One region of the Streptomyces sp. NPDC037273 genome, then DNA from elsewhere that is predicted to be linked to it. Evidence: riboswitches for the same ligand, from Rfam matches in the RefSeq annotation. Region 1 holds a riboswitch; the other holds the start of a gene.

The links. A riboswitch is a leader RNA that binds a small molecule or an ion and turns the genes downstream of it on or off. The one in region 1 is predicted to bind glycine.
Region 2: another riboswitch for glycine. It lies ahead of gcvP (aminomethyl-transferring glycine dehydrogenase); the one in region 1 lies ahead of gcvT (glycine cleavage system aminomethyltransferase GcvT).

The regions. Positions count from the first base shown of each region.
Region 1 is NZ_JBVJVO010000003.1:496,980-512,320, reverse strand. Features, by position in the region: gene ACZ7G1_RS11605 (enhanced serine sensitivity protein SseB) at 1-633, opposite strand, end outside; gene ACZ7G1_RS11600 (AAA family ATPase) at 767-1,429, opposite strand; glycine riboswitch at 1,590-1,689, shown strand; glycine riboswitch at 1,690-1,815, shown strand; gene gcvT (glycine cleavage system aminomethyltransferase GcvT) at 1,877-2,992, shown strand; gene gcvH (glycine cleavage system protein GcvH) at 3,070-3,447, shown strand; gene glyA (serine hydroxymethyltransferase) at 3,472-4,740, shown strand; gene ACZ7G1_RS11580 (L-serine ammonia-lyase) at 4,892-6,262, shown strand; gene ACZ7G1_RS11575 (hypothetical protein) at 6,320-6,562, opposite strand; gene ACZ7G1_RS11570 (CopD family protein) at 6,739-7,647, opposite strand; gene ACZ7G1_RS11565 (EF-hand domain-containing protein) at 7,716-7,931, opposite strand; gene ACZ7G1_RS11560 (GNAT family protein) at 8,006-8,641, shown strand; gene ACZ7G1_RS11555 (YncE family protein) at 8,645-9,838, opposite strand; gene ACZ7G1_RS11550 (polysaccharide deacetylase family protein) at 9,838-10,608, opposite strand; gene ACZ7G1_RS11545 (ATP-binding protein) at 10,992-11,498, opposite strand; gene ACZ7G1_RS11540 (enoyl-CoA hydratase/isomerase family protein) at 11,573-12,340, opposite strand; gene ACZ7G1_RS11535 (L,D-transpeptidase) at 12,431-13,702, opposite strand; gene ACZ7G1_RS11530 (L,D-transpeptidase) at 13,877-15,115, opposite strand; gene glgX (glycogen debranching protein GlgX) at 15,259-15,341, shown strand, end outside.
Region 2 is NZ_JBVJVO010000020.1:7,397-22,737, forward strand. Features, by position in the region: gene ftsR (transcriptional regulator FtsR) at 1-150, shown strand, start outside; gene ACZ7G1_RS34790 (bifunctional nuclease family protein) at 204-677, shown strand; gene ACZ7G1_RS34795 (MerR family transcriptional regulator) at 870-1,487, shown strand; gene ACZ7G1_RS34800 (DNA polymerase IV) at 1,598-3,031, shown strand; gene ACZ7G1_RS34805 (PRC-barrel domain-containing protein) at 3,128-3,493, opposite strand; glycine riboswitch at 3,607-3,706, shown strand; gene gcvP (aminomethyl-transferring glycine dehydrogenase) at 3,884-6,769, shown strand; gene ACZ7G1_RS34815 (DUF5999 family protein) at 6,863-7,069, opposite strand; gene ACZ7G1_RS34820 (hypothetical protein) at 7,402-7,992, opposite strand; gene ACZ7G1_RS34825 (glutamate-cysteine ligase family protein) at 8,474-9,973, shown strand; gene ACZ7G1_RS34830 (CPBP family intramembrane glutamic endopeptidase) at 10,156-10,938, shown strand; gene ACZ7G1_RS34835 (PhzF family phenazine biosynthesis protein) at 11,019-11,828, opposite strand; gene ACZ7G1_RS34840 (ABC transporter permease) at 12,484-13,269, opposite strand; gene ACZ7G1_RS34845 (ATP-binding cassette domain-containing protein) at 13,266-14,318, opposite strand; gene ACZ7G1_RS34850 (DUF4097 family beta strand repeat-containing protein) at 14,397-15,239, opposite strand; gene ACZ7G1_RS34855 (hypothetical protein) at 15,334-15,341, opposite strand, start outside.

The sequences.
Region 1 (15,341 bases):
GACCCGGCCGAGGGCGCGGCCGAGGGCGTCCAGGGGCGCGTTGCGGTCGGCGCCCTCCCAGTGGGCGAGCTGGACGCCGATGAAGAGGGCCGGTTCGGTGCCCTCGACGCTGGCGAGCGCCCGCCGGGCGCTGGTGACGACGCCGGTGGCCTCGAATTCGGCGGAGGCGGCGGCGAGGAAGTCGACGGGGTCGTCCTGCCAGTCCGGCTCGAAGAGCCGGACGCGGCCGCCGGTGGCGGGGCCGTCGAGCGGGGTGCGGCCGCTGCGGCAGAGTTCGGCGACGGCGGGCGGGGGCAGCGGGACTCCGGCGGTGCCCCCGGGGTTCACGGCGATGCCGAGCTGCGGGGGCAGGCCGCGGGCGAAGTCGCGGGCGGGGGCGACGGCGAAGGACATGTGCTCGCCGACGCAGGCGAGGAACTGCTGCTCGGAGCTGAAGACGGGGACGTAGGCGGCGCCCTCGATCTCCATGGTGGCGAGGTCGAGGCCGGGGCTGTCGGGGCCGCCGCCGTTCGGCAGGGGCACCCAGACCTGGCTGCGGCCCAGCACCTCGACGAGCCGGCCGCCCGCCGCGGGGTTGCCGAGTGAGGCGGCTAGGACCTCTTCGAGCTCATTGCCCGGCCACGTCACGTCCACGGTCGCGTTTCCCCTTCTCGCACGGCCTGCCGCACCGGCCGCCGGGCAGCACCCTAACGCCGCCCCGGGGCCGCCGTGGCCAAAAGGGAAGGGTACGGGGTCCCCCGGGGCGGCGGGACGGGCCGGAGCGGCGCTACGCGGCCTCGCGGAAGGCGATGCGGCGGAGGGTGTCGGCGGCGGCGCGGTCGAGGAGGGTGACGGAGGAGCAGCCGGGCGGGAGGCTGCCTCCCTCGGCGGCCTTGAGGAGCCGGCCGACGGCTCTGCGGTGCCGCGCGAAGGCGTAGGCGGAGACGCCCCGGCCGCGGGCGTCCTGGCCCGCCCTCGCGGTGTCGGGGGTGACGTCGAGGAGGACCAGGTGCAGGGCGCCGCCACGGCGGCGGGCCTCGCGGGCGAGCCAGCCGCGCACCCAGGACTGGGTGCCGCAGTCGTGGACGATCACGCTGATGCCGGAGCGCAGGGCGCGGCGGAGCCCGGCGTAGTGCGCGAGGCGGACGAGGGGGCGGTAGACGGCGTACGGCAGGAGGCGGGGCATGCGGGCCTCCCAGCGCTCGCGGGCGTCCTGGGAGTCGATACCGCGGCCTTCGGCGGCGCGCCTCATGAGGGTGGACTTGCCGCTGCCGGGGAGTCCGGAGACGACGACGAGGTCGCCCGCGGCGAAGAGGAGGGCGCGCGGGCCGTGGCCGCCGCGCTCGCGGAGGTCGCGCAGGAGCCGGCCGCGACGGCGGGTCCTGGCGCGGGCCCGCTGGGCCGGTATCCCGGTGCCGGTGGCGTACGCGCCGGTGTGCTCGATCCTCATCGCGCTCCCCCTGTCGGGTCTCAGGAGACCTGAGGAGACCCTTGCCCACGAAGTGTAAAGAAACGGTAATGAGACACAAGCGATTTGCCCCGCCGACACCGCATGCAATGATGTGCGCGCCAGGCGCGCACAGTCGCCACACAATCGCATACCGGCCGCTCGAATCCGCGCGGGAGAGTTCCGGACCGCCTTCGGCGCCCGGACGCCGAAGGAGCAAGACCCTCCCTTGAATCTCTCAGGCCCCGTACCGCGCGGATGAGGCAGATCTGAAAAGCGGGACACCTGCCGTGTCCCCACCCAAGGTGCAAGCCGAACTCACGTCGCCGATCCCTCGGTGACGAGATGCTCTCGGTGAACCTCTCAGGTTCCATGACAGATGGGGAGGACGTCCTCGCCCGTCATGTGTTTTCGTCACCGATCACGCCCTTGGGACCCGGGAGCCACCCCATGAGCACTGCCCCCCGTCTGACCGCCCTCGATGCCCTGCATCGTTCGCTGGGCGCGACCATGACCGACTTCGCGGGCTGGGACATGCCGCTGCGGTACACGAGCGAGCGCGACGAGCACAACGCCGTCCGCACGAAGGCCGGCCTCTTCGACCTCTCCCACATGGGCGAGATCACGGTCACCGGCCCGCAGGCCGTGGACCTCCTGGACTACGCCCTGGTCGGCAACATCTCCACCGTGGGCAACGGCCGCGCCCGCTACACGATGATCTGCCAGGAGGACGGCGGCATCCTCGACGACCTGATCGTCTACCGCCTGGGCGAGACCGAGTACATGGTCGTCGCCAACGCCTCCAACGCCCAGATCGTCCTGGACGCCCTCGTCGCCCGCTCCGAGGGCTTCGACGCCGAGGTGCGCGACGACCGCGACGCGTACGCGCTGATCGCCGTCCAGGGCCCGGAGTCCCCCGGCATCCTGAAGTCGATCACCGACGCCGACCTGGACGGCCTGAAGTACTACGCCGGTCTGCCGGGCACGGTCGCGGGCGTGCCCGCGCTGATCGCCCGTACCGGCTACACCGGCGAGGACGGTTTCGAGCTGTTCCTGAAGCCCGAGCACGCGGAGGGCGTCTGGAAGGCGCTGACCGAGGCGGGCGCGGGCGTCGGCCTGATCCCCTGCGGCCTGTCCTGCCGTGACACGCTCCGCCTGGAGGCGGGCATGCCGCTGTACGGCCACGAGCTGACCACCGCCCTCACCCCGTTCGACGCGGGCCTCGGCCGGGTCGTGAAGTTCGAGAAGCCCGGCGACTTCGTCGGCCGCAAGGCCCTGGAGGCCGCCGCCGAGCGTGCCGAGACCTCTCCGCCGCGCAAGCTGGTCGGCCTGATCGCCGAGGGCCGCCGTGTCCCGCGCGCGGGCTTCCAGGTCGTCGCCGGCGGCGAGGTCGTGGGCGAGATCACCTCGGGCGCGCCGTCCCCGACGCTCGGCAAGCCGATCGCCATCGCGTACGTCGACGCGGCGCACGCGGCTCCCGGCACGCCGGGTGTAGGTGTGGACATCCGCGGCACCCACGAGCCCTACGAGGTCGTGGCACTGCCGTTCTACAAGCGCCAGAAGTGACGCATTCGTCTCACCCGGCGTCTCACCCCGCAAGACCCACGTACACCAGTACTCCCCCGATCCAGGAGAATCAGGCCATGAGCAACCCCCAGCAGCTTCGCTACAGCAAGGAGCACGAGTGGCTGACGGACGCCGTTGACGGCGTCGCCACCGTCGGCATCACCGAGCACGCGGCGAACGCGCTCGGCGACATCGTGTACGTCCAGCTTCCCGAGGTCGGCGCCACCGTGACCGCGGGCGAGGACTGTGGCGAGCTGGAGTCGACCAAGTCCGTCAGCGAGCTGTACTCCCCGGTGACCGGCGAGGTCGTCGAGACGAACCAGGACGTCGTCGACGACCCGGCGCTGGTGAACACCGCCCCGTTCGAGGGCGGCTGGCTGTTCAAGGTGCGCCTCGCGGACGAGCCGAAGGACCTGCTCTCCGCCGACGAGTACACCGCCTTCACCGCCGGCTAACCGAGACCCCCTAGGGATCGATTCATGTCGCTTCTGAACACTCCCCTCCACGAGCTCGACCCCGACGTCGCCGCCGCCGTCGACGCCGAGCTCCTGCGCCAGCAGTCCACCCTCGAGATGATCGCCTCGGAGAACTTCGCTCCGGTCGCGGTCATGGAGGCCCAGGGCTCCGTCCTCACCAACAAGTACGCCGAGGGCTACCCGGGCCGCCGCTACTACGGCGGCTGCGAGCACGTCGACGTGGCCGAGCAGATCGCGATCGACCGGATCAAGGACCTGTTCGGCGCCGAGTACGCCAACGTCCAGCCGCACTCCGGCGCCTCCGCGAACCAGGCCGCCCTCTTCGCGATCGCCCAGCCGGGCGACACGATCCTGGGCCTGGACCTGGCGCACGGCGGTCACCTGACCCACGGCATGCGCCTGAACTTCTCGGGCAAGCAGTTCAACGTGGTCGCGTACCACGTGGACGAGGCCGGCCTGGTCGACATGGCCGAGGTCGAGCGCCTCGCCAAGGAGCACCGCCCGAAGGTCATCATCGCGGGCTGGTCCGCCTACCCGCGCCAGCTGGACTTCGCGGAGTTCCGCCGGATCGCCGACGAGGTCGAGGCGTACCTGTGGGTCGACATGGCCCACTTCGCCGGCCTGGTCGCGGCGGGTCTGCACCCGAACCCGGTCGAGTACGCGGACGTGGTGACCTCCACCACGCACAAGACGCTCGGCGGCCCGCGCGGCGGCATCATCCTCGCGAAGAAGGAATTCGCGAAGAAGCTGAACTCCTCGGTCTTCCCCGGCTTCCAGGGCGGCCCGCTGGAGCACGTGATCGCGGCCAAGGCCGTCTCCTTCAAGGTCGCGGCCTCGGAGGAGTTCAAGGAGCGCCAGCAGCGCACCCTGGACGGCGCCCGCGCGCTGGCCGAGCGCCTGGTCCAGGACGACGTCACCGCCCACGGCGTCTCGGTCCTGTCCGGCGGCACGGACGTGCACCTGGTCCTGGTGGACCTGCGGAACTCCGAGCTGGACGGCCAGCAGGCCGAGGACCGTCTCCACGAGGTCGGCATCACGGTCAACCGGAACGCCGTTCCGAACGACCCGCGCCCGCCGATGGTCACCTCGGGTCTGCGCATCGGTACGCCGGCGCTCGCCACCCGCGGTTTCCAGGCGGAGGACTTCGCCGAGGTCGCCGACGTGATCGCGGAGACCCTGAAGCCGGGCTTCGACGCCGAGAAGGCCGAGGCGCTCAAGGCCCGCGTGACCGCGCTGGCGGACAAGCACCCGCTGTACCCCGGCCTGAAGTAATTTCGTACCCTTTTGTTCGTACGAAAGCTCCGGGGCACCGCGCACACTGGACAGTGAGCGCGGTGCCCCTGCTCATGCTCAGCCCCCTCCCCACGCTTTTCTGCTCCACCCCGGCAGACAACGGCGTCTAGCCCCCACAAGGAGTCCTTCCGTGGCCATCTCGGTCTTCGACCTGTTCTCGATCGGCATCGGTCCGTCGAGCTCCCACACGGTGGGCCCCATGCGCGCGGCCCGGATGTTCGCCCGCCGGCTGAAGAACGAGGGCCTGCTGGCCCACACGGCGGCGATACGAGCGGAGCTGTACGGCTCGCTCGGCGCGACCGGCCACGGCCACGGCACCCCGAAGGCGGTGCTCCTGGGCCTGGAGGGCAACTCGCCGCGCACCGTGGACGTGGAGAGCGCCGACGAGGAGTTCGAGCGGATCAAGGCGAGCGGGAAGATCAACTTGCTCGGCGCGCACGAGATCCCGTTCTCCTTCGACGACGACCTGATCCTGCACCGGCGCAAGGCGCTCCCGTACCACGCCAACGGCATGACGGTCTTCGCGTACGACGCGGAGGGCGCGCTCGTCCTGGAGAAGACGTACTACTCGGTCGGCGGCGGCTTCGTCGTGGACGAGGACGCCGTGGCCGGCGAGAACCCGATCGTGCCGGACGACACGGTCCTGAAGTACCCCTTCCGCACCGGTGACGAGCTGCTGCGGCTGGCGAAGGAGACCGGTCTGTCGATCTCCTCGATGATGCTGGAGAACGAGAAGGCCTGGCGCACCGAGGAGGAGATCCGCGCCGGTCTCCTGGAGATCTGGCGGGTCATGCAGGCCTGCGTCTCGCGCGGCATGTCCCGCGAGGGCATCCTGCCGGGCGGTCTGAAGGTCCGCCGCCGCGCGGCGACCTCGGCCCGCAAGCTGCGCTCCGAGGGCGACCCGGCGGCGCACGCGATGGAGTGGATCACCCTCTACGCGATGGCCGTGAACGAGGAGAACGCGGCGGGCGGCCGGGTGGTCACCGCCCCGACCAACGGCGCGGCCGGCATCATCCCGGCGGTCCTTCACTACTACATGAACTTCGTGCCGGGCGCCGACGAGGACGGCATCGTCCGCTTCCTGCTCGCGGCCGGCGCGGTCGGCATGCTGTTCAAGGAGAACGCCTCGATCTCCGGCGCCGAGGTCGGCTGCCAGGGCGAGGTCGGCTCGGCCTGCTCGATGGCGGCCGGCGCGCTCGCCGAGGTCCTCGGCGGCACCCCGGAGCAGGTGGAGAACGCGGCCGAGATCGGCATGGAGCACAACCTGGGCCTGACCTGCGACCCGGTCGGCGGCCTGGTCCAGATCCCGTGCATCGAGCGGAACGGCATGGCGGCGGTCAAGGCCGTCACGGCGGCGAAGATGTCGATGCGCGGCGACGGCAGCCACCTGGTCTCCCTCGACAAGGTCATCAAGACCATGAAGGAGACCGGCGCGGACATGAGCGTGAAGTACAAGGAGACCGCGCGCGGCGGTCTCGCGGTGAACATCATCGAGTGCTGAACCGTTCACGCGCACGGCCGGCCGGCCCCGGGATTCCCGGGGCCGGCCGTTCGTGTGTCAGGCGCGGACCCAGAGGACGATCACGTCCGGGCGGGTGGAGCTGAGGGGCTCGCAGAAGAAGATCGGGCCCCAGATCTGGTATCCGGCCTTGCCCGCGGCCTGGCACTCGGCGTACGAGGCGTGGTGGCTGCGCGGGTACCAGCCCGCGCCCGGGTTGGCCGAGGCGGAGCCGGCGGCGCCGAGCGCGAGGGCTCCGGCGGTGACGGCGGTGGCGAGTGCGGCTGCTGTGCGGCGGTACATGGCATTGCCTCCTGAAAACGCCGGGATGCCCCGGCGGAGTACGTGACGATGCGATGTGGTGCGTTACGTGCCGGCTGCGCAGCCGGGGACGAACGTACCGTCACGGACATGGCCGCACAATAGGTCTAGGCCAATGCGTCAGGTCGGTTCGCCCGACCGCTCGTCGGACCGTTCGCTCAGTGCGTCAGGCCGTGCGGATCGGGCACCACGGTGAGCAGCGCCGACACGACCACGATCGCCACCAGGACGGAGACCTCGACCCGGGCCGGCGCCTGGGCGTTCCCGCCGGAGAGCAGGCGGCCGCGGGCCGCCAGCGCGAGCAGGCTCGCGCCGCCGAAGAGCGCCAGCTTCACCAGGAGGAGCCGGCCGTAGGCGGTGGTGAGGACGGCGTCGAGCGGCAGCCTGCGGAGCGTGGAGGCGGTGCCGGTGACGACGAGCGCGGCGTACACCCAGGCGGCCATCCGGGCGTATCGGAGCAGGACGTCCCGGCCGCCGCCGCGCAGCCGCATGGTGCGGAGCACGTACAGGAGGGTGCCGACCCAGAGCGAGGCAGCGGTGAGGTGGACGACGGTCAGACCGGTCCCCAGGGCCTGCTGGTGCGCCTCCGGGTGGGCGCGCATCGCCTCGGCGCCGATGGCGACGGCGAGCGGCAGGACGGCGAGGCCGGGGCGCCGGGAGGCGGCGCAGAGGGCGGCGAGGACGAAGGCGTTGGCCGTGACGAGCAGCAGGCGGCCCTCGCGCAGTCCGTAGACGACGGCGGGACTGAGGCCGCTGACGGCCGTGAAGAGGAGCAGGAGCCCGGCGGAGGCGGCCGCGGCGAGCAGCGCGGCGGGCACGGAGCGGCTCCGGGGCAGCGGGCCGTCGCGGGCTATCCGGCCTCCGGCCAGTTCGCCCAGGTGCACGGCGAGGCCGGTGAGGACGAGGAGCCGCAGCAGCGAGGTGGTGCCGGCCGCGGGTATCCGCAGTTCGCCGGTGCCCGTCTGGGCGAGTCCGGCGCCGAGCAGGGCGACGGCGAGGACGGCGCTCGCGGCGACGACCGCCACCGTCAGACGGCTCGGGGTACCGAAAGGTCCGGGAAGCGTCACCGGTCGATCGTCACCGAGCCCCGGGCGGGCGGCAACTCAGCGTTGCCTCGCCCGCCCGGGCGGGCGGGTCAGGCCTTGCTGTAGTGCGCCCAGAACTCGTCCCAGGAAAGGACGCCGTCGCCGTTGTCGTCGCGCTGCTTGATGAGCACCTCGGCGACCGTCTCCGTGACGTTGAAGTCGCCGTGCTTCGCCATGAGGCTCTTGTACTCCGCGGCGGTGATGAAGCCGTCGCCGTCCGCGTCGAACTGGTTGAATGCCGTACGTGCCGACTCGATGTCCGCCACTGCTTCCGCCCCTTCTCGGTGCTTATCTGACGGGGGTCAGATTAGCTGGCCCGCCCCTGCCGGATGATGGGGGTATGAACGAACTGGCACGGATCCTGGCGGACGCGGCGCGCGGGACCTTCCCGCCCCCGGACGGCTCGACGACGGTGGTGCCGCAGCCCAGCCCGCGGGACGCCGGAGTGCTGGCCTTCACCGCCCATTCGGTGATCTTCACGGACGCCGACCCGGCATGGGTACGGGCCGAGCTCGCGGCCACGTCGAGCGACCCGCTCGCGGCCAGCATGAACCCCGGCTTCCTGGTCGCCCTGATGGCCCGCACCGGCCTGCACATGAACACCATCGACCTGCTCACCGTCGCCGACCGCCTGCCCGGCGCTCCCCCGCTGGAGCTGCGGGAGATCGAGGACCCGGCGCACCCCCGGGTGGCGCGGGCCCTGAAGTTCCGCGACGACGTCCAGGTCTGGGCGGCCGACGGCGGCGTCCTGATCCTCGGCCGGGGCGTCGCGGGCCGCTGGGAGGCGGCGATCGAGGTGGACGAGGAGGTGCGCCACCGGGGCCTGGGCCGGGCCCTGGCGACGGCGGCGCGCCACCTCACGCCCGGCGAGGTGGTGTGGGCCCAGCAGTCCCCGGGCAACGCCCGGAGCGTCCGGACCTTCCAGGCGGCGGGCTACCGCCCGGTGGCGTCGGAGGCGCTGCTGGTCGCCGGCTGAGGCTCATCTGAAGATGCCGGTGTGCCCGAGCGAGTAGCGGCCGGGCTGCGGGTAGACGGCGAGGCCGTGCGGGCCGCCGCCGACCGGGATGCGGGCCAGCTGCGCGCCGGTCGTGGTGTCGATCGCGTACACCTCGGAGTCGTACCGGCCGGAGAGCCAGAGGACCTTGCCGTCGGCGGAGACGCCGCCCATGTCGGGGGAGCCGCCGTTGGGCAGCCACCACTTCTTGGTGAGCTTGTTCTTGCCGAAGTCGAAGACGGAGACGGAGCCCTCGCCGCGGTTGGGGACGTACATCTCGCGCGAGTCCCGGCTGATGTAGAGGCCGTGGCAGCCCTTGCCGGTGGGGAGCAGGGTGGGGGTGGTGAAGTTCTCGCCGTCGAGCACCCACATGCCGTGGGCCATCATGTCGGCGATGTAGAAGGTCTTCCCGTCCGGGGAGATCTTCACGTCCTGCGGCATGGCGCCCTCGAAGGGCAGCTTGAGCTGCCCGACGACCTCCATCTTCTCGGTGTCGACCTTGAGGAGTTCGCCGGAGAACTCGCAGGAGACGACGAAGTAGCGGCCGTCGGCGGAGAAGTCGGCGTGGTTGACGCCGTAACAGCTGACCGGGACGGTCTTGCGCCGTTCCATGGTGTGCGGGTCGCGGAAGACGAGTTCGCGGTCGAGCGAGGCCATCACCACGGCGTACTTGCCGTTCGGCGTGAAGTAGAGGTTGTACGGGTCGTGGACCTCGACCGGCTTGCCGGCGACTCCCGTGGCGGGGTCGATGGGGGTGAGGGTGTGGCCCCGGTTGTTGTTGACCCAGAGGGTCTTCATGTCCCAGGACGGGACGACGTGCTGGGGCTGGACGCCGACCGGGATGGTCTCGATGACCTTGTAGGTGGCGGGGTCGATGACCGAGACGGTGTTGGAGTTGGTGTTGGGGACGTAGACCCGGGAGGGGAAGTCCCGTACCGCCGGGGCGAGTCGATTGGGCCGGTCGGCGGCGTAGACGTCGTTCGGGTCGAGCAGCGGCGGCATGCCGGGGAGCCCGGCGGGTGCGGCGGCCGGTTTGGGGACGGCGGGTGCGGCCGCCTTCTTCACGGCCGACGCGCCGCCGTGGTCGGTGGTGCCGCAGCCCGCGAGGGCGGCGAGCAGCGCGGCGGCGAGCAGGGTCCTGGTGCGGGGTGCGAGGCGTCCGGGCGGGTGGCGGTCCATCAGGTCAGCAGCTCCGTGGTGGTGACCGCGCGCAGTCCGCGGCGGTCGAGGTCGGCGAGGAGGAGGGGCAGCGCGGCGGCGGTGTCCGGGTAGCCGAAGTGCAGGCTGACCACCGAGCCGGCCCGGACGGCCCCGGTGACGTTGCGGACGACGGCGGCCGGTCCGGGCGAGGTGAAGTCGAGCGAGTCGACGTCGTACGAGAGGACGTGCGGGTATCCGGCGCGGCGGGCGGCGCGCAGGACGGCGGGGGCGGCGTGCTGGGTGCGGGAGGGCCGGAACCAGCTGCCGATGGAGCCGGTGAGCCGGCGCAGCCGGGTGGCGCAGGCCTCGATCTCGGCGTGGGCCTCGGCCTCGGTCATGGCGTTGACGTCGATGTGGTGCTGGGTGTGGTTGCCGAGGTCGTGGCCGCCGTCGAGGACGCGGCGGGCGAGGTCGGGGTGGTCGTCGAGCCAGCTGCCGACGGCGAGGACGGTGACGCGGGCGCCGGCCTTCTCGGCCTGGCCGAGGAGGGTGCGGGCGAGGGCGGGGTCGCCCTGGCCGTGGAAGGTGAGGGCGACCCTGGGCCGGTCGCGGGGGCCGTGCGCGATCTCGTCGGGCCGGCCGGGGAAGCGGCGGGGTGCGGGGGCGACGGCGGGCGCGGGGGCGGGGCGGCGCGCGGCGGCGGGGGTGGGCGCGGGGCGGGGCTCGGTACCGCAGGCGGTGGCGAGGGCTCCGGCGACGGCGGCGGCCGCGCCCGCCCGGAGGGCTCCTCGGCGGTCGGTCGGCTTCACCCGACCATTGAATGCCCGCCTTGCCCGTTTTATTACGATTAGGCCAATTCAGGACGTTTGCAGCCGAAGCCGGGGTGTCCAACATGCGGACGATCCCGGCAAACAATCGATGAACCGCATAGTCATTCACCATTTAGAAGGTGGGTGCTGCATGTCACCAACGATTCATTGTTGAACTGTCCGCATTTGACCTAACTTGCCCCAGTAGGGACTTTTGGCGGCACGGCCGCCTGTCTGCCATAGTCGGAGTCACCGACCCCCTTTGACCCGGGCCAGGTCGACATAGCGGCCGTGGATACACCCCCCCGTCCACGGCGCATCACACGGAAGCCCCCAGGCGCCCCACCACGGCACACGGGGGCTTCCGTGCGTGCGGAGGAGTCTCAGGGGCGGTCGGCGACCCGCATCTCGAACCAGGTCGTCTTGCCGCGCGGCGCCAGGTCCACGCCCCAGCGGTCCGAGAGCTTGTCGACCAGGAAGAGACCGCGGCCGCTGGTGTCGAGCTCGTGCACCGGCATCAGACAGGGCAGCCCGCGCGAGGGGTCGCGCACCTCGACCCGGATCCAGCCGCGGCGGCGCTGGAGCCGCAGCGCGAAGACCCGGGCACCGGTGTGCCGGACCGCGTTCCCGACGAGCTCCGAGACGAGGAGCACCGCGTGCTCGGCGATCTGCGGGCCGAGCCCCCACTGGCGCAGGATCACGTCCTTGGTGAGCCTGCGGGCCACCCACGCCGACTCGGGACGGGACGGCAGCCGCACGTCCTCCTCGGCCGGGTTGCCGTACAACTCGACTGCGCCGGCGGCCTGTTCGTCGTCCGCGGCCGGAGACCAGCGCGCGGCGGCGGCGCTGCCGCGCTGCCAAGGTTGTTCCCTACCCTCCAGGCCCGCCATGCCCCCCATCATGGCCGCACGGAGCCCTCCGCGGGGGCCGTTCCGCCGGAATCGGCCCCCTCGGTGACGGGCTGTCAGGCGAACTTCGCCTTGCCCGGGCCCTCTTCGACGAAGCTGCGCATCCCGCGCTCGCGGTCCTCGGTCGCGAACAGGCCCGCGAACCAGGTGCGCTCGATGGCCAGACCGGTGTCGATGTCGGCCTCCAGACCCTGGTCGACGGCCTCCTTCGCGGCCCGCAGGGCGACCGCCGGGCCCTGCGCCAGCTTGGCGGCCCAGGCGTGCGCCTGCTCGTACACCTCGGCGGCCGGGACGACCCGGTCGACCAGGCCGAGCGACAGGGCCTCGTCCGCCTTCACCATCCGGCCGGTGAAGATGAGGTCCTTGGCCCGGGAGGGGCCGATCAGGCGGGACAGGCGCTGGGTGCCGCCCGCGCCCGGGATCAGGCCGAGCAGGATCTCCGGCTGGCCCAGCTTCGCGTTGTCGGCGGCGATCCGGTAGTCGGCGCAGAGCGCGAGCTCGCAGCCGCCGCCGAGCGCGTACCCGGTGACGGCGGCCACCACGGGCTTGGGGATGCGGGCGATCGCGGTGAAGGAGTCCTGGAGGGCGCGCGACCGCTTGACCATGGCCACGTGGTCCATGACCTGCATCTCCTTGATGTCCGCGCCGGCCGCGAACACCTTCTCCCCGCCGTAGAGGATCACGGCCCGCACGTCGTCGCGGTCGGTCGCCTCCTGGGCCAGCTCGCGCAGCCGGTCCTGGACGGCGATGTCCAGCGCGTTCATCGGGGGACGGTCGAGGCGGATCGTGCCGACGCCTTCGGCGACTTCGAGGTTCACAGTCATGAAGGGAAGGTTAGTGGGCGTTAACGCGAAGGGACCCGGTGCTGTTGCTCACAGCACCGGGTCCCACCGTCGGACGGCGTCAGCGGGGATCTAGGCGATCCACTCCGACCAGTCCATGTTCCAGCCGTTCAGGCCGTTCTCCGGCTTGATCTGCTTGTCCTTGGAGTTCTTCACGATGACGACGTCGCCGATGAGCGAGCGGTCGAAGAACCAGGCCGACGGGGTCGACGGGTCGCCCGCACCGCGCACGTCGGAGAGGCCGACGCAGCCGTGGCTGACGTTCTGCGAGCCGAAGGTGCTCTTCGGGGCCCAGTAGTTGCCGTGCACGAAGGTGCCCGAGTTCGACAGGCGCATCGCGTGCGGCACGTCCTTGATGTCGTACTCGCCGCCGAAGCCGACGGTGGCGCCGTTCATGCGCGTCACCTTGTACTTCTCGCTGATGACCATCTGACCGTTGTACGTGGTCGTGGACGGGGCGCCGGCGGTGATCGGCAGCGTCTTGATGATGGCGCCGTCGCGCTCGACCTTCATCGTCTTGGCGCTCGCGTCGACGGTGGAGACCTGACGGCGGCCGATGGTGAAGGTGATGGTCTTCTTCTGCTTGCCGTAGACGCCCGGGCGGCCCTCGACGCCGTCCAGGTTGAGCTGCACGGTCACCTTGGTGCCGGCGGCCCAGTACTCCTCGGGGCGGAAGTCCAGGCGGTCGTTGCCGAACCAGTGGCCCTCGACGCGGACGGCCGGCTCGGCCGTGACCTTGATGGCCTTCTCGACGGCCTCGGGGTCGGTGATGCCCCGGGTGAAGTTGATGGAGACCGGCATGCCGACGCCGACGGTCGAACCGTCCTCCGGCGTGTAGTGGCCGATGAAGGTGTTCTTCGGGACCAGCGTGGTGAAGGTGGTGTCCTTCGCCGACTCGCGGCCCTCGGAGTCCTTCGCGATCGCGTGGACCTTGTACTGGGTGGCCGCGGCCAGGTGGGCGGTGGGCGACCAGCTGGCGCCGTCCGCCGCGATCTTGCCGTCGACCTCGGTGCCCTTGGAGTCGGCGACCGTGACCGTGGTCAGCTTGCCCTGCTCCGCGGTGATCTTGAGCGCGCCGCTGGTGGCGACCGCGTCGGCGCCGTCCTTCGGAAGGATCGTCACGACCGCCTGGGAGGCCGAGTTGTCCTGCTTGCCGCCGCCCTGCGCCGCCGGCCCCGTGCCGCCCGCGCCGCTGCCCCCGCCGGCGGTCTCGCCGCCGCCGCAGGCGGTGAGCACGAGGAGCAGCGCTCCCGCCGCCACGGCCTGGAGGCGGACGCCCCCGCGCCGCCGGCCGCGACGCGCCGTCGCCCCTACCGATGCCCCCGATATCGGCTGCCCGTTCACTGTGGTGTTCTCCCCTCGCACGGCCTGGCACCGCCACGGCCCCGCCCCCGTGCGCATCCATCCGCGCACACAGCGCTAGATAATCACACCGCAGGACACGAAAGTTCCTCGTGAATGTCACCGTTCAGTCCCAGTCGGCGTGCTAGGGGGCGGCGGGGCCAGGGGGGCCAGAGGTCAGCCGAGGGCCGAGCCCGCCCGCCACTGCTGCCAGTCCAGGTTCCAGCCGCCGAGGCCGTTGTCCGGAGCGACCTTCCGGTCACGGGAGTTGACCACCTCCACGATGTCGCCGATGAGGGTCCGGTCGAAGAACCAGCCCGCCGGGGAGTCGGAGCTGCCGCCCTTGTCGTCGCGGAGCCCGACGCAGCCGTGACTGACGTTGGCGGAGCCGAAGGTGGAGGCCGAGGCCCAGTAGTTGCCGTGCAGGAAGGTGCCCGAGTCGGTGAGCCGCATCGCGTGCGGCACGTCCTTGATGTCGTACTCGCCGCCGAAGCCGACGGTCCGTCCGTCCATCCGCGTCACGTCGTACAGCTCGGTGACGACCATCTTCCCGTTGTACGTGGTCGTCTTCGGCGCCCCCGCGGTGATCGGCACGGTGGCGAGGAGCTCGCCGTCCCGGTGGACCTCCATGGTGTGTTCGGCGGCGTCGACCAGGGAGACCTGGGAGCGGCCGATGGTGAAGCCGACCGTCTTGCGCTGGATGCCGTACACGCCGGGCGCGCCCTCGACGTCCCGGAGGGCGAGGTCGACGGTGACCTTGGTGCCGGGCTGCCAGTACGCGGCCGGGCGGAAGTCGAGGCGCTCCTTGCCGAACCAGTGGCCGACCACCTCCACCGGCGGCACGGACGTGATCCGGATGGCCTTCTCGACCTCGGCGCGGTTCTCGACGGGCCGGTTGAAGGCGAAGGAAACGATCATGCCGGTACCGACCGTGGAGCGGTTCTCCGGCTTGAAGTAGCCGATGAAACGGCTCTCCGGCACCACCGTGGTGAAGGTCGTGTGGCGGGCCGAGCGGCGCCCGTGGGCGTCGAGCGCGACCGCGTCCACGCTGTACTTCGCGGACAGCGCGAGCCGGGTGTCCGCCCGGGGCCGCCACCGCAGCCCGTCGGCGGAGATCTCCCCGGCGACCCGGGTCCGCTGGGCGTCCTCGACCTGCACGACGGTCACCCGTTCGAGCCGTCCGCTGTCGATCCGCACCTCGACGGGGCCGTCCGCCGGCACCCCCTTGCTGCCGTCCTCCGGGCTCACCCGGATCACGTCACCCGGGGCCCGCGCCTTGCCCGGCAGGGAGACGCCGACGCCTCCCCCGCCGTCCGCGCCTGTGCAGCCCGCGAGGCCCGCGATCAGTCCCGCCACCGCCAGGGCGTACCTCGTCCGCTTCCATACTCGATTCACGCTCGGCCCAACGACAGGCACCCTCCAGGGGAAACGTGCGTGCGGGTCATGTTGGGAGCACGGCCGTCCGGGCAGATAAGGGGGAGAACCACGCGCGGGAGCGGCGGCCGGGACGCCGCCGCTCCCGCGGGTGCGGGCCCGACGAGCCGCGGGAGGCCGGGACGGTGGCGAGCGCAGCCGAGCAGGAGGCGGTATCCGAGCATGCCCTGGAACGGACCGGACCACCCGTGTGGCCGGGTGCGCCGAC
Region 2 (15,341 bases), on a different contig from region 1:
CTGATCGAGCAGGTGGTCGCACCGCTGCGCCGGCACCGGAATCCGCAGACCAGGGCCCATGCGGAGGCCACCGCGCAGGAGCTGGCGGCGCAGTCCGTACGGCTGCACGCGGCGCTCGTCCAGACGGCCCTGGGCATCCGGCTGCAGTGAGCCCCGAGGGGCCCGACTATCCAAACCGGTCGGGCACGTCCTAGGGTTGCTGTGTGAACGAGCTCGACGTTGTGGGTGTCCGGGTGGAAATGCCCTCCAACCAGCCGATCGTGCTCCTGCGTGAAGTGGGAGGCGATCGGTATCTCCCCATCTGGATCGGACCGGGGGAGGCGACCGCGATCGCCTTCGCCCAGCAGGGGATGGCGCCGCCGCGGCCGCTGACGCACGACCTGTTCAAGGACGTGCTGGAGGCCGTGGGCCAGGAGCTCACCCAAGTCCGCATCACGGATCTGCGTGACGGGGTCTTCTACGCCGAGCTGGTCTTCGCCAGCGGCGTCGAGGTGAGCGCGCGGCCGTCCGACGCGATAGCGCTGGCCCTGCGGACCGGGACGCCGATCTTCGGCAGTGACGGTGTGCTGGACGACGCCGGCATCGCGATTCCGGACGAGCAGGAGGACGAGGTGGAGAAGTTCCGCGAGTTCCTCGACCAGATCTCACCGGAGGACTTCGGGACCAACAGCCAGTGAGGCGCGAAGCCGCGGCCGGAGGCCGTTCGCGGGGTGCCGTCGGAGTAAACGAGTAGCCTTTCCCCGGGGAGAGATCAGGGAAACCACTCTCAGGGTGATTATCACTCGGCGTGCCGAGTGTGGCGATCGTTGACGCACCCCTGGTGACTGCCTACCTTCGTGTGGGCAGGTCAAGGACGGAGGGTCGGCGTGATGAGCAGCGCGGACGGTACGGCAGGTAGCTCGCTCGGACGTGTGTCCGGGGAGAGCGGTCCGTATCCGCTTCACGGCAGTGTGGGCGACTTCGGGACGGACGCGAGTGCCGGCACGGCGGACGAGGCCGTCGGCTATCGCGGACCGACGGCGTGTGCCGCCGCCGGGATCACCTATCGCCAGCTGGACTACTGGGCGCGCACCGGGCTCGTGGAGCCGAGTGTGCGGCCCGCGTACGGGTCGGGGACGCAGCGGCTCTACAGCTTCCGCGACGTCGTCGTGCTGAAGATCGTCAAGCGTTTCCTCGACACCGGGGTGGCGCTGCAGAACATCCGGGCCGCCGTGCAGCACCTGCGGGCCCGGGGTTTTCGCGATCTGGAGCGGATGACGCTCATGAGCGATGGCGCCACGGTCTACGAGTGCTCCTCGCCGGACGAGGTCGTCGACCTGCTCCAGGGCGGGCAGGGCGTCTTCGGGATCGCCGTCGGGGTCGTGTGGCGGGACGTCGAGGCAGCGCTCTCGCAGCTGCACGGGGAGCGCGTCGACACGGGCGAGACGCTGGTCGGACACAACCCGGGTGACGAGCTGGCCAGGCGCCGGCGCGACAAGGCCGTCTGAGCCGGCCCCTTTCGCGGCCCCGCGGATCGATTCGTACGAAGCCGGAACTTCAGCGGCCCCGCCGATCGTGTGCGGGGCCGTTGTCAGTGGCGTAGGGCAGCATCGGAACCGTGAGAGCCGCGCCGACGATCCTGCATCTCGACATGGATGCGTTCTTCGCCGCCGCCGAGCAGGCGGCGAAGCCGAGCCTGCGCGGAAAGCCGGTGGTGGTCGGCGGTCTGGGGCCGCGGGGTGTGGTCGCGACGGCCTCGTACGAGGCGCGGCGGTTCGGGGTGCATTCGGCGATGCCGATGGGGCAGGCGCGCAGACTGGCGCCGAACGCCGCCTATCTCGTGCCGCGGTTCGCCTTCTACCGGTCGATCAGCGAGCAGGTGATGGAGCTGCTCGGCAGACTCTCGCCGCTCGTGGAGCCGCTCAGCCTGGACGAGGCCTTCGTCGATCTGGAGGCCGGGGGTGTGGCCGACGACAGCGCGAGCGCGCGGGCCGTGGGGGAGCGGCTGCGGGCCGACATCCTGGCGACGACGGGGCTGACGGGGTCCGTGGGGCTCGCGGGGTCGAAGATGATCGCGAAGATCGCCTCCGAGGAGGCGAAGCCGAACGGTCTCGTGCTCATCGAGCCGGGCACCGAGCGGGAGCTGCTCGGGCCCAGGTCCGTGCGGATTCTTCCCGGGGTCGGGCCCGCCACCGGGGAGCACCTGCGGAGGGCCGGCATGACCACCGTGTCCGACCTCGCGGAGGCGGGCGAGGACGAGCTCGTACGGCTCCTGGGGCGGGCGCACGGGACCTCGCTGTACCGGATGGCCCGGGGGTACGACGACCGGCCGGTGGTCGCCGAGCGGGACGCGAAGTCCGTGTCGGTCGAGGACACCTTCGACGTGGACCTGCACGACCGGGTGCGGATCAGGGGCGAGGCGGACCGGCTCGCCGACCGGTGTGTGGGGCGGCTGAGGGCCTCGGGGCACTCGGGGCGGACCATCGTCCTGAAGGTGCGGCGGTACGACTTCTCGACGCTGACGCGGTCCGAGACGCTGCGGGGGCCGACGGACGATCCCACGGTGGTCAGGGAGGCCGTGGGGCGGCTCCTCGAGGCCGTGGACACCACCGGGGGCGTACGGCTCCTGGGGGTCGGGGTGAGCGGGCTCGCGGACTACACGCAGGAGGACCTGTTCGCGCAGGCGAGTGCGAGTGCGAGTGCGAGTGCGGAGGCGGGCGCGGGTCCGGGTCAGGGTCCAGGTGCGGAAGCGGGGGTGGGGGAAGGTGCGGAAGGCGCCGCCGCGGCCGTTGAGGGCCCCGTGGGCGGCCTGGAGGACGCGGAGGGGGCAGGAGTGGCGGGAGAGGCTGCCGGGCCCGTGGAGCGGCACTGGGCGCCCGGGCGTGATGTGCGGCATGCGGTGTACGGGGCCGGGTGGGTGCAAGGCAGCGGGCTCGGGCGGGTCACCGTGCGGTTCGAGGAGCCGAGGTCGGCCGTACCGGGGCGGGTCCGGACCTTCGCGGTGGACGATCCGGAGCTGGTGGAGGGGGAGCCGTTGCCCCTGGTGGGGTGAGACGGCCGCGACTGTGCCCCACCCGCGCCGGCCGGCGGTCGTGCGGGTGGGTGGGGGTGCGCCCCGCGGAGGTCGGCCGGGGCGGGGCGCCGGGGGTCAGGGGCCGGCGAGGCGCCCGAAGTCGGTGTCGGGGTAGTCGCTGGGGGGCGGGGGGAGGGTGAGGCTGTAGTGGCGGTAGAGCTGGAGCTCCTGCTCGGGGGAGAGGTGGCGGCCGACGCCGAAGTCGGGGGCGTCCTTGATGAGCGCCCGTTCGAAGGGGATGTGGAGGCCGTCCGCGAGGAGATCGCTGGGTTCCAGGGGGACGAAGGCGTCCCGGCTGAAGAGGCCGGTGCGGACGGCGGCCCATTCGGGGATGCCGGTCGCGTCGTCGAGGTACACCTCGTCCACGGTGCCTATCTTGTGTCCGTTGCGGTCGAACGCCTTGCGGCCGATCAGGCTGCGCGGATCGATGTCGGTCTGCACGGTCCCTCCAACTGGTCGCAACTGCTCTACACCCCTACCAAAGTGCACAACTGGGATGTCGGCCACTTGAGCGATGGGAGGGACAACCGCGCTGGTAGGCTGGCTGTGGCTGTCGACCCTGTGCGGGAGAGTCCCCCGGAGAAACCTTCCGGTGGGCGCCGAAGGAGCAAATCCTCCCCGGAATCTCTCAGGCCCCTGTACCGCGCGGACGAGGTCACTCTGGAAAGCAGAGCGGTGTCCGACGGCACTCGCTCTCACCGACGGTGAAAGCCGGCGTGCCGCGAGGCGTGCCGGTGAAACTCTCAGGTTGAGATGACAGAGGGGGAGGCCGTCCGGGTACCCGCGCCGTGGTGCCCCTCGCAGGTCGTGACGACCAGGAGGCCTCCGTACATGACCGCCAACCGCATTCCGCTCTCCGAGCTCGAGCAGGGCATCCCGTTCGAGCAGCGGCACATCGGACCCGACGCCGAGGCGCGGGCCAAGATGCTCGCCCAGGTCGGTTACGGCTCGCTCGACGAGCTCACCGCCGCCGCGGTGCCGGACGTGATCAAGAACGCCGAGGCGCTGGGCCTGCCGGCCGCGCGCACCGAGGCAGAGGTCCTCGCCGAGCTGCGTACGCTCGCCGACCGCAACCAGGTCCTGGCCCCGATGATCGGACTCGGCTACTACGGCACCTTCACGCCGCCGGTCATCCTGCGCAACGTCATGGAGAACCCGGCCTGGTACACGGCGTACACGCCCTACCAGCCGGAGATCTCCCAGGGCCGCCTCGAAGCCCTGCTGAACTTCCAGACCATGGTCGCCGACCTGACCGGTCTGCCCACCTCGGGCGCCTCCCTCCTGGACGAGGGCACCGCCGCCGCCGAGGCCATGGCGCTGTCCCGCCGTGTCGGCAAGGTCAAGAACGGCGTCTTCCTCATCGACGCCGACGCCCTGCCGCAGACGATCGCCGTCATCGAGACCCGCGCCGAGCCGACCGGTGTCGAGGTCGTCGTCGCCGACCTGAGCGAGGGCATCCCCGCCGAGGTCGCCGAGCGCGGTGTCTTCGGCGTGCTGCTCCAGTACCCCGGTGCCTCCGGCGCCGTCCGCGACATCAAGCCGCTGATCGACGCCGCCCACGAGCTCGGCGCGATCGTCACCGTCGCCGCCGACCTGCTCGCGCTGACGCTGCTGACCTCGCCCGGCGCGCTCGGCGCCGACATCGCGGTCGGCACCACCCAGCGCTTCGGTGTGCCGATGGGCTTCGGCGGTCCGCACGCCGGCTACATGGCCGTCCAGGACAAGCACGCCCGCTCCCTGCCCGGCCGCCTGGTGGGCGTGTCCGTCGACGCCGACGGCAACCGCGCCTACCGCCTGGCCCTGCAGACCCGCGAGCAGCACATCCGCCGCGAGAAGGCCACCAGCAACATCTGCACCGCCCAGGTGCTGCTCGCCGTCATGGCCGGCATGTACGCGGTCTACCACGGCCCGGACGGCCTGAAGCAGATCGCGCAGCGCACCCACCGGTACGCCGCCATCCTCGCCGCGGGTCTGACCGCCGGCGGCGTCGAGCTCACCCAGGGCGCCTTCTTCGACACCGTCACCGCCCGCGTCCCGGGCAAGGCCGACCAGGTCGTGGCCGCCGCCCGCGAGGCCGGCGTGAACCTCCACCGCGTCGACGCCGACCACGTGTCGATCTCCTGCGACGAGACCACCGGCCGCGCGCAGCTCGCCACGGTCTGGGGCGCCTTCGGCGTCACCGCCGACGTCGAGGCCCTCGACCTCTCCGTCGAGGACACCCTGCCGGCCGGGCTGCTGCGCTCCGACGCGTACCTGACCCACCCGGTCTTCCACGCGCACCGCTCCGAGACCTCGATGCTGCGCTACCTGCGCAAGCTCGCGGACCGCGACTACGCGCTGGACCGCGGCATGATCCCGCTCGGCTCCTGCACGATGAAGCTGAACGCGACGACCGAGATGGAGCCGGTGACCTGGCCCGAGTTCGGCCAGATCCACCCGTTCGCCCCGGTCGAGCAGGCGCAGGGCTACGTCACGCTCATCACCGAGCTGGAGGAGCGCCTCGCCGAGGTCACCGGCTACGACAAGGTGTCGATCCAGCCCAACGCCGGTTCGCAGGGCGAGCTGGCCGGCCTGCTCGCCGTCCGCGCCTACCACCGCGCCAACGGCGACCTGCAGCGCACGGTCTGTCTCATCCCGTCCTCCGCGCACGGCACCAACGCCGCCTCCGCGGTGATGGCCGGCATGAAGGTCGTCGTCGTCAAGACCGCCGACGACGGCGAGGTCGACGTCGCGGACCTGCGCGCCAAGATCGAGCAGTACCGCGACGAGCTGTCGGTGCTGATGATCACCTACCCGTCGACGCACGGCGTCTTCGAGGAGCACGTCGCCGACATCTGCGCCGAGGTCCACGAGGCCGGCGGCCAGGTCTACGTCGACGGCGCCAACCTCAACGCGCTGGTCGGTCTGGCCAAGCCGGGCAAGTTCGGCGGCGACGTCTCGCACCTGAACCTGCACAAGACCTTCTGCATCCCGCACGGCGGCGGTGGCCCCGGCGTCGGCCCGGTCGGCGTCCGCGCCCACCTCGCCCCGTACCTGCCGAACCACCCGCTCCAGCCCACCGCGGGCCCGGAGACCGGCGTCGGCCCGATCTCGGCCGCCCCGTGGGGCTCCGCGGGCATCCTGCCGATCTCGTGGTCGTACGTCCGCCTGATGGGCGGCGAGGGCCTCAAGCGCGCCACCCAGGTCGCCGTCCTCGCGGCGAACTACATCGCCAAGCGCCTGGAGCCGCACTTCCCGGTGCTCTACACCGGCCCGGCCGGTCTGGTCGCCCACGAGTGCATCGTGGACCTGCGTCCGCTCTCGAAGGAGACGGGCGTGACGGTCGACGACATCGCCAAGCGCCTCATCGACTACGGCTTCCACGCGCCGACGATGTCGTTCCCGGTGGCCGGCACGCTGATGATCGAGCCGACCGAGTCCGAGGACCTCACCGAGCTCGACCGCTTCTGCGACACGATGATCGCGATCCGCGCCGAGATCGAGAAGGTCGCCTCGGGCGTGTGGCCCGGCGACGACAACCCGCTGCACAACGCGCCGCACACCGCGGCCGCGCTGGGCGGCGAGTGGAACCACCCGTACACCCGTGACGAGGCGGTCTTCCCGGCCGGCGTCTCGGCCGCCGACAAGTACTGGCCGCCGGTGCGCCGCATCGACGGTGCCTTCGGTGACCGGAACCTGGTCTGCTCGTGCCCGCCCATGGACGAGTACGACCACTGAGCATGAGCCGAGGGCCGGTTCGGAGGATCTCCTCCGGGCCGGCCCTCGGTCTTTCCCTCGAAGGCCTTTCCCTCGAACGGTGGCGCCGCCCGCTCAGGCGGCGGTCGTCACCTGGCCCGCGGTGAGCGGCCGGTGCGGGGCGATGATCTGCCCGTCCGGCAGCAGTTCACCGGTGTCCTCGAAGAGCAGGACGCCGTTGCACAGCAGGCTCCAGCCCTGCTCCGGGTGGTGTGCCATCAGTCGGGCCGCCTCCCTGTCGGCGGAGTCGGCGGTCGGACAGGCAGGCTGGTGCTGGCACATGGGTGGGTTCTTTCGCTGCGTCGTAGTGGATGTCCTGCGGCTCTTCGCGCTCATCGCCGCCCCCGTCGGTCGGTTCGGTTCCGATCCCAGTCTTGCCCTACGGAAGGTCATCCGCAGGTATTTCGCGTCAGCTCGTCCTCTCCGGGGAAGACGCATCACCCGCAGGGGCGGTTCAGGTCAACTGCACCGTCTCTTCGGGTGGTTCGGGGTGGTCCGAGCGGGCTAGTCCGTACGGGAGGGGTGTTCGGGAGGTCCGTTCGGGCGCGTTGCTCGGACAGCAGTGCGCCCCGTGACCCGGCCGGGTCACGGGGCGGTGCGGCGCGTGCGGTGGATCAGGCGGGCGCCGCCGAGCCCAGAAGGGGCGGCGGCGCGAGGCGCGTACTCAGGACGGGCAGGAGGTCGGCCACCTGGTAGGGCCGGTGGGCCGCGATCCCGGGCGGCGCGGGGGCGAGCGGCACCATCAGGTCGGCGGCGGCCGGGGCGACGGCGGTGCCCTCGGGCTCCGGGTCCGCGTGCAGCCAGAGGGTCAGCATGTAGAGCTCCGGTACGGAGAGCAGCCGGGGTTCGTACGGGACGGGCAGCGCCTCGGCCTGGAGGAGGGCCCGTTCGGTCGCGGTGACGTACGGTCCCTCGAAGAAGTGCGAGAACGTCCAGCCGTCCGGTGTGAGCATGGTGTCCGCGGCGGCGATCGCCCGGTCCCCGTGCCGGATGAGGAAGCGCCAGCCGGCGAGCCGGGTGCGGGGCGCGATCCCCGGTGCTCCGGCGACGCCGAGGACGTGCACCGGCAGCGGGTGTTCGGGGCTCAGTGGTCCCTGTGCGGCCCGCAGGGCGGGCGTTCGCGCCTCGCGGACGGCGGTCGGCGAGCCGAGGGCCGCGAGGACACTGCGGAGGGCCGGCGCGGGGGCCGGAGAGGGTCGGAGCATGGTGGGTCGCCTCTCACTCAGGAGACACGGTGACGCGTGGGCAGGTACGACGGCGCTGTCGGCGGCGGGGCCAGAGAGGGGCCATGAGGCCATGGCCGGGCGCCAACACTCTGCCTCGTCCGCGGAGTTTATACGACACGTGTTCACACAGTGTTTCCGCTAGACGCCGCCGATATTCCTGACAAGGCGTCATCAAGCCGTATTCGGGGGGAGTTGAAGCGGAATCGTGATGAAGGCGCCGCCCTCACCTGCGTAAATCCCGTGGAGCCGGACGGCTGAATTCCGACCCCGGCTTCGCGGACAATAGGACATTGGTATATGTCGGCCGTTCCGTGCCTTCGGGATGTGCCGGTGGAGCTCTCCGTCAAGACTATCGTCCGACGGCTCACTTCCGCAGGCGTTGTGGATCAGAGGGTTGGGCATCATCGTCCGTGACACGCGGCCGCCATGCGCGGCCGCCCGCTCGGGGAGGGACGCTTCGATGGGGGAGAAGGTCGTGGCCGACGGGTTCGGCCCGTCCGACCGGCAGCACTACCGGAGAAAGCTCCAGCAGTGTCTCGCGGGACTCGCGAGGCTCCTGGCGGAGAAGAGGTTCGACCGGCCGCGCAATCTCATGGGCGTGGAGATCGAACTCAATCTCGCCGGTGCCGACGGGCTGCCCCGCATGCTGAACCAGCCCGTTCTCGAAAAGATCGCGAGCGCCGATTTCCAGACCGAACTCGGAATGTTCAACCTCGAAGTGAACATCGCCCCCCACCAGCTCGGCGGGCGCGTATTCGACCGCCTCGCGGAAGAGATCGGCACCGGGCTCGGATATGCCGACCGGAAGGCCGCCGAACTCGACGCGAGCGTCGTCATGATCGGCATACTGCCCACCCTCGCGCAGAGCGACCTCGTCCACGAGAACCTGTCGTCCGCCGACCGCTACACGCTCCTCAACGACCAGATCCTCGCCGCCCGAGGCGAGGACTTCACCCTCGACATCCACGGCGTCGAACGGCTGCTCTGCACCTCGGAGTCGATCGTCCCCGAGGCGGCCTGCACATCCGTCCAGCTCCACCTCCAGGTCACCCCCGCCCGCTTCGCCGCCGTGTGGAACGCGGCCCAGGCGGTCTCGGGCGTCCAGATCGCGCTCGGCGCCAACGCGCCCTTCGTCTTCGGCCGCGAACTGTGGCGCGAGTCCCGCCCGCCGCTCTTCCTCCAGGCCACCGACACCAGGCCGCCCGAGCTGCAGTCCCAGGGCGTACGGCCCCGCACCTGGTTCGGCGAGCGCTGGGTGGACTCCGTCTACGACCTCTTCGAGGAGAACGTCCGCTACTTCCCCTCGCTCCTGCCCATCTGCGACGAGGAGGACCCGCTCCTCGTCCTCGACGAGGGCGGAGTGCCGCGCCTCCAGGAACTCGTCCTCCACAACGGCACGATCTACCGCTGGAACCGCCCCGTGTACGGCTGGGTCGACGGCGTCCCGCACCTGCGCGTCGAGAACCGCGTCCTGCCCGCGGGCCCGACCGTCGCCGACGTGATCGCCAACGCGGCCTTCTACTACGGCCTCGTCCGCTCGCTCGCCGACGACCCACGGCCGGTCTGGAAGCGGATGACCTTCGAGGACGCCGAGGCCAACTTCGACGCGGCCTGCCGGCACGGCATCGAGGCCGAGCTCCGCTGGCCCCGGTCCGGCCGCGCGGGCGGCGTCGCGACCGTCCCCGCCGTACGGCTCGTCCTCGACGAACTGCTGCCGCTGGCGGCGGCGGGTCTCGACGCCTGGCACATCGAGCCGGCCGACCGCGACCACTACCTCGGGATCATCGAACAGCGCTGCCTGCGGCGGGTGAACGGCGCATCATGGCAGGCCGACACCTTCCATCAGGCCCTGGAATCGGGCCTCGACCGGGAGGCGGCGCTCGCGGCGACGACCCGGCGGTACCGGACGCTGATGCAGGAGGGGGAGCCGGTGCACACCTGGCCGGTGGGCATCGGCTGACGAGGAGAGGTGCTGCCCGCCCCGGGGCGGGCGGGCGGTGGGTCTCCTGCTCTCCGGCGGGTCATGGGTGATCATGTCAAGGTGGTCGAGTCCGGGCGGGGCCAACCGGTCCGGACGAGGCCGACGGATCGGCGTGCGCCCGCGACGGGGAAGTGGAGACAGGTGTGGTGTCGGAGCAATACGTGAGGGACGCTTCCCTGCCCCCGGACGGACTGCCGCGCAAGGTGCTGCGCTCCGAGACCCTGATCGTGCTGGCGCTCTCGCTCGGCGCGAGCGGGGTGTCGTCGCTCATCAGCTTCATCGGCTCGCTCACCAAGCCCGGCGCGCTGAAGGAGCAGGCGGCGACCCTCAACGGCTCGTACGCCCCCGGCCGGCCGTGGCTCGACCTGTCCTGGCAGCTCTTCGGCATCGCCACGGCCCTCGTGCCGGTCCTGCTCGTGGCCCACCTCCTCATGCGCGAAGGCGCCGGGCTCCGGGCCATCGGCTTCGACCGGACCCGCCCCTGGCCGGACCTCGGGCGCGGGACGCTCGTCGCGGCGGGCATCGGGAGCGCGGGCCTCGCCTTCTACCTGGCCGCGCGGGCGTCCGGCTTCAACCTCACCGTGGTGCCGGAGTCGCTGCCCGAGGTGTGGTGGAAGTACCCGGTCCTCATCCTCTCGGCGGTGCAGAACTCCGTCCTGGAAGAGGTCATCGTCGTCGGCTACCTGCTGCGCAGGCTCGGCCAGTTGGGGTGGACGCCGATGGCCGCCCTCGTCGCGAGTTCGGTGCTGCGCGGCTCGTACCACCTCTACCAGGGGATCGGCGGCTTCCTCGGCAACGTGGTGATGGGCGTGGTCTTCGTCCTGCTCTACCGCCGCTGGGGCCGGGTCGGACCGCTGGTGGTGGCGCACGCGCTGCTCGACATCGTGGCCTTCGTCGGGTACGGCCTTCTCGCCGGCAAGGTGGGGTGGCTGCCCACCGGCTGAGGTGCCTCGGCCGTTCTGGGGGGGGAGAGAGACGTGGGGCGTACGGACCGGGTCCGTACGCCCTTCGCCGTTCCCGGGTGTCAGGCGTGCAGTTCGCCGTCGATGACCGTCACGGCACGGCCGGTCAGCAGGGTGCGCTCGCCGCGCAGACGGGTGTGCACGAGGCCGGTGCGGGCGCCGCCCTGGAAGCCGGTGAGGTCCTCGCGGCCGAACCGGGCCGACCAGTACGGGGCGAGGGCCGTGTGGGCGCTTCCGGTCACCGGGTCCTCGTCGATGCCGACGGCGGGGAAGAAGCCGCGGGACACGAAGTCGTAGCCGCTGTCCGGGCGTTCGGCGGCGGCGGTCACGATGACGCCCCGCGAGGAGAGCGTCACCAGGGCCGCGAAGTCCGGGGTCAGGGAGCGGACGGTGGCCTCGTCGCGCAGCTCGACGACCAGGTCGCCGATGTGGGCCGCGGTGTCGTGGACCGCCACGATCTCGGCCCCCAGGGCCTTCGCCAGACCTTCGGGGGTGGGTACGGGGGTCAGGGACGAGGTCGGGAAGTCCATCGTGATCGTGCCGTCCGCCTCGGCCGTGGCGCCGAGGACGCCGGAGCGGGTCGCGAAACGGACGGTGCCGTCCGCCTTGCCGGTGGCGTTCAGGACGTGGGCGGTGGCGAGCGTGGCGTGGCCGCACATGTCGACCTCGGTGGTCGGCGTGAACCAGCGCAGGGCCCAGTCCACGTCCCCGCCGGCCGGCAGCGGGTGGGCGAAGGCCGTCTCGGAGAGGTTGACCTCCGCGGCGACCTTCTGGAGCCAGGCGTCGTCCGGGAAGGAGTCGAGGAGCAGGACCCCGGCGGGGTTGCCGGCGAACGGCCGGTCGGTGAAGGCGTCGACGATTCGGATGCGCATGCCACCGACCGTACAAGGGCCGTGAAGCCCCGGACCAAGGCCAATCGCCGAGAACTGGACCCTCGATGCCGGGCGTCCTCCGGGTGGGGCGTGACCACGCCCACGGTCTTGTGCCGGGCTTCCGGCGCACGGTCACTGGGGGGCTTCGATGATGTTCGGTTATTCGGACGAGTGGTGGGCGCTGCTGTTCGTCCCGGTGATGCTCTGGGTTCCGTTCGGGCCTTTCATCATGTGCGGCATGGGCGTTTGCTGCGCCCTGCGGCCGGGCTGGCGGGCCCGGTTGTGGTCCGTGCTGCTGCCGCTCGTACCCGTGGGGGTGTCCTCGGCCGTCATGCTGCGCCCCTGGGGAGAGCCGAGACGGACCGACGATCTCGTCGGGTACTTCGGTGTGTACGTCCTGGGGATCACCGTGCTGCCCTGGGTGCTGGGGTACGGGGTGACGCGGGTGGTGCGGGCGGTGAAGGCCGCTCGGGGTCGGGGTGCCAAGGGGGGGGCGGCGAGGCGGACGCGGAAGGGGCGGACGCGGAAGGGGGGGGGGGGGGGGGGGGGGGGGGGGGGGTGGTTGGGGGGGGGGGGGGGGGGGGGGGGGGGGAAGGGGGGGGGGGGGGGGGGGGGGGTGGGCCCCCCCCCCCCCCCCCCGGGGTGGGGGAGAGGGCTACTTCGGGTCGCGGTCGAAGGAGGACTTCGACCAGAAGTAGCCGAGCACGGAGAGGGCGAGGCACCAGCCGAGGGCGAACCAGCCGTTGTGGCCGATCTCGGTGCCGAGGAGCAGGCCGCGGAGGGTCTCGATGGCGGGGGTGAAGGGCTGGTACTCGGCGATGGGCTGGAACCAGCCGGGCATCGCGTCGATCGGGACGAACGTGCTGGAGATCAGCGGCAGGAAGATCAGCGGCATCGCGTTGTTGCTCGCCGCCTCGGGGTTCGGGCTGACCAGGCCCATGCCGACCGCGATCCAGGTCAGCGCCAGGGCGAAGAACGCGAGCAGTCCGAAGGCCGCGAGCCATTCGAGGGCCGTGGCGTCCGTGGCGCGGAAGCCGATCGCCACGGCGACGCCGCCGACGAGGGCCACGCTGACCACGCACTGCAGCACGCTGCCGATGACGTGGCCGATGAGCACCGAGCCGCGGTGGATCGCCATCGTGCGGAAGCGGGCGATGATGCCCTCGGTCATGTCCATGGAGACGGAGACCGCGGTGCCGATCGTGGTGCTGCCGATCGTCATCAGGACCAGGCCCGGGACGAGGTACGCGATGTAGTCGGAGCGTCCGGCGCCGCCCATGCCCGCGCTCATCACGTCGCCGAAGACGTACACGAAGAGCAGCAGCAGCATGATCGGCGTGAGCAGCAGGTTGAGCGTCATCGACGGGTAGCGCCGGGCGTGCAGGAGGTTGCGGCGCAGCATCGTGGACGAGTCGCGCACGGCGAGGGAGAGGGTGCTCATCGGACGTTCTCCTTCGACTGGTCGGCCGGGCCGGTCTGGCCGGTCTGGCCGGTCTGGTGGGGCTGGTGGGAGTGGTCGGGGTCGTCGTTGCCGGTGAGGGCGAAGAAGACGTCGTCGAGGTCGGGGGTGTGGACGGTGAGTTCGTCGGCCTCGATGCCGGTCGAGTCCAGCCAGTCGAGGATGGCCCGGAGTTCGCGCTGGCTGCCGCCGCTGGGGAGCTGGAGGGTGAGCGAGTCGTCGTCGCGGGTGACCTCGCGCAGCGCGGTGGCGGCGGCGCGGTAGGTGTCGGGGTCGGTGAAGCGGAGTCGTACGTGTCCGCCGGGGATGAGGCGCTTGAGTTGTTCGGCGGTGCCTTCGGCGGCGATCTTGCCGTTGTTGAGGACGGCGATGCGGTCGGCGAGTTGGTCGGCTTCTTCGAGGTATTGGGTGGTGAGGAAGACGGTGACGCCGGTGGTGACGAGTTCGCGGATGATCTGCCACATGTTGTGGCGGGAGCGGGGGTCGAGGCCGGTGGTGGGTTCGTCGAGGAAGATGACGCGGGGGTCGCCGACGAGGGTCATGGCGATGTCGAGGCGGCGTTTCATGCCGCCGGAGTAGGTGGAGGCGGGATTCTTGGCGGCTTCGGTGAGGTCGAAGCGGGCGAGGAGTTCGGTGGTGACGCGGCGGCCTTCCTTCTTGGGGAGGTGGTGGAGGTCGGCCATGAGGAGCATGTTCTCCTCGCCGGTGATGAGGCCGTCGACGGCGGAGAACTGGCCGGTGACGCCGATCGCGGAGCGGACCTTCTGGGCGTCGGTGGCGAGGTCGTGGCCCGCGATCTGGGCCTGGCCGGCGTCGGCGCCGATGAGGGTGGAGAGGATCTTGACGGCGGTGGTCTTGCCGGCGCCGTTGGGGCCGAGGAGGGCGAAGACCGATCCGGCCGGGATGCGGAGGTCGATGCCGTCCAGGACCACCTTGTCGCCGTAGGACTTGCGCAGGCCGATGGCGGAGATGGCGGTGGGCGGGAGTTGATCACCGGGTCGGGTGGGCATGGGCATGACAGAAGAAGGCATGAGGCCCTCCAATCGAGGGGTGAAAGCGGGGGTGAGGAGGGGCGTTGAGCGGCGCGGGGGCTGAGGGGGTGGTGGTGCTCAGGCCTTGGCGCGGCGGATGTCGATGTTGCCCCAGTTGCTGCGGGCGCGGACCTTGACCGTGTCCTCGGTCGCGTCCGGCGCCTCGGCGGAGGCGAGCGTGTTGCGGACCTGGCCGCGGTGGGAGCTGACGTCGAGCCAGGCGGCGGTGCCCTGGCGGATGCCGACCTCGATGGAGCCGTTCGAGGTCTCCAACTGGACGGTGCCACGGGCGACGTCGGCGACGCGGAGGAAGCCGTGGGTCGCGGTGCCGGTGACCGAGGACTCGGCGCGCATGATGTCGATGCCGCCGTTGGCGCCGCTGACGCGCAGTTCGCCGGTCACGACGTCGACGGTGGTGGCGCCGTGGGAGTTCTTGAGGACGGCGGGGCCGTCGATCGTGCCGATGCGTACGTTGCCGCTGCTGCTGGTGATCTCGGCGAGGCCCTCGACGCGGTCGATGACCGTCGAGCCGTGGGACGCGTTCAGCGTCACCGGGCCGGTGGTGTCGAGGCGGACGTCGCCGGCCGTGGTCTTCACGCGGACCTCGCCGAGCCGGCCCTCGCCGAGGATGTTGGCCGCGGCGCCGTTCACGTCGATCCGCGAGCCCGAGGGCAGGTCGACCGTCACGTCGACGGTTCCGGCGCGTCCGAGCAGGTTGGCCTTGGGGGTCCTGACGGTCAGCACGCCGCTCGCGTACGTCACCTCCGTCTGCTCGGCCGCCCGGACGTCCAGGTCCTTCTTCGCGACGCGGGGCCGCACTTCGACGACGGTGTCGTGACGGTCGCTCGCGGTGAACTGGATGGAACCGGTGTACACGTACGCGTTGACGGTGATCGGTGCGGGAGTGTCGAAAGAAGGCATGGCTGTCCCGTCCTCTTGGGTCTTCGGATCGTCCCCGCTGGTGGGACGTGGTGTGGGCGACGTGATGCGGGGCAGGGGCGCGCCTGCCGCCGGGCTAGCGGA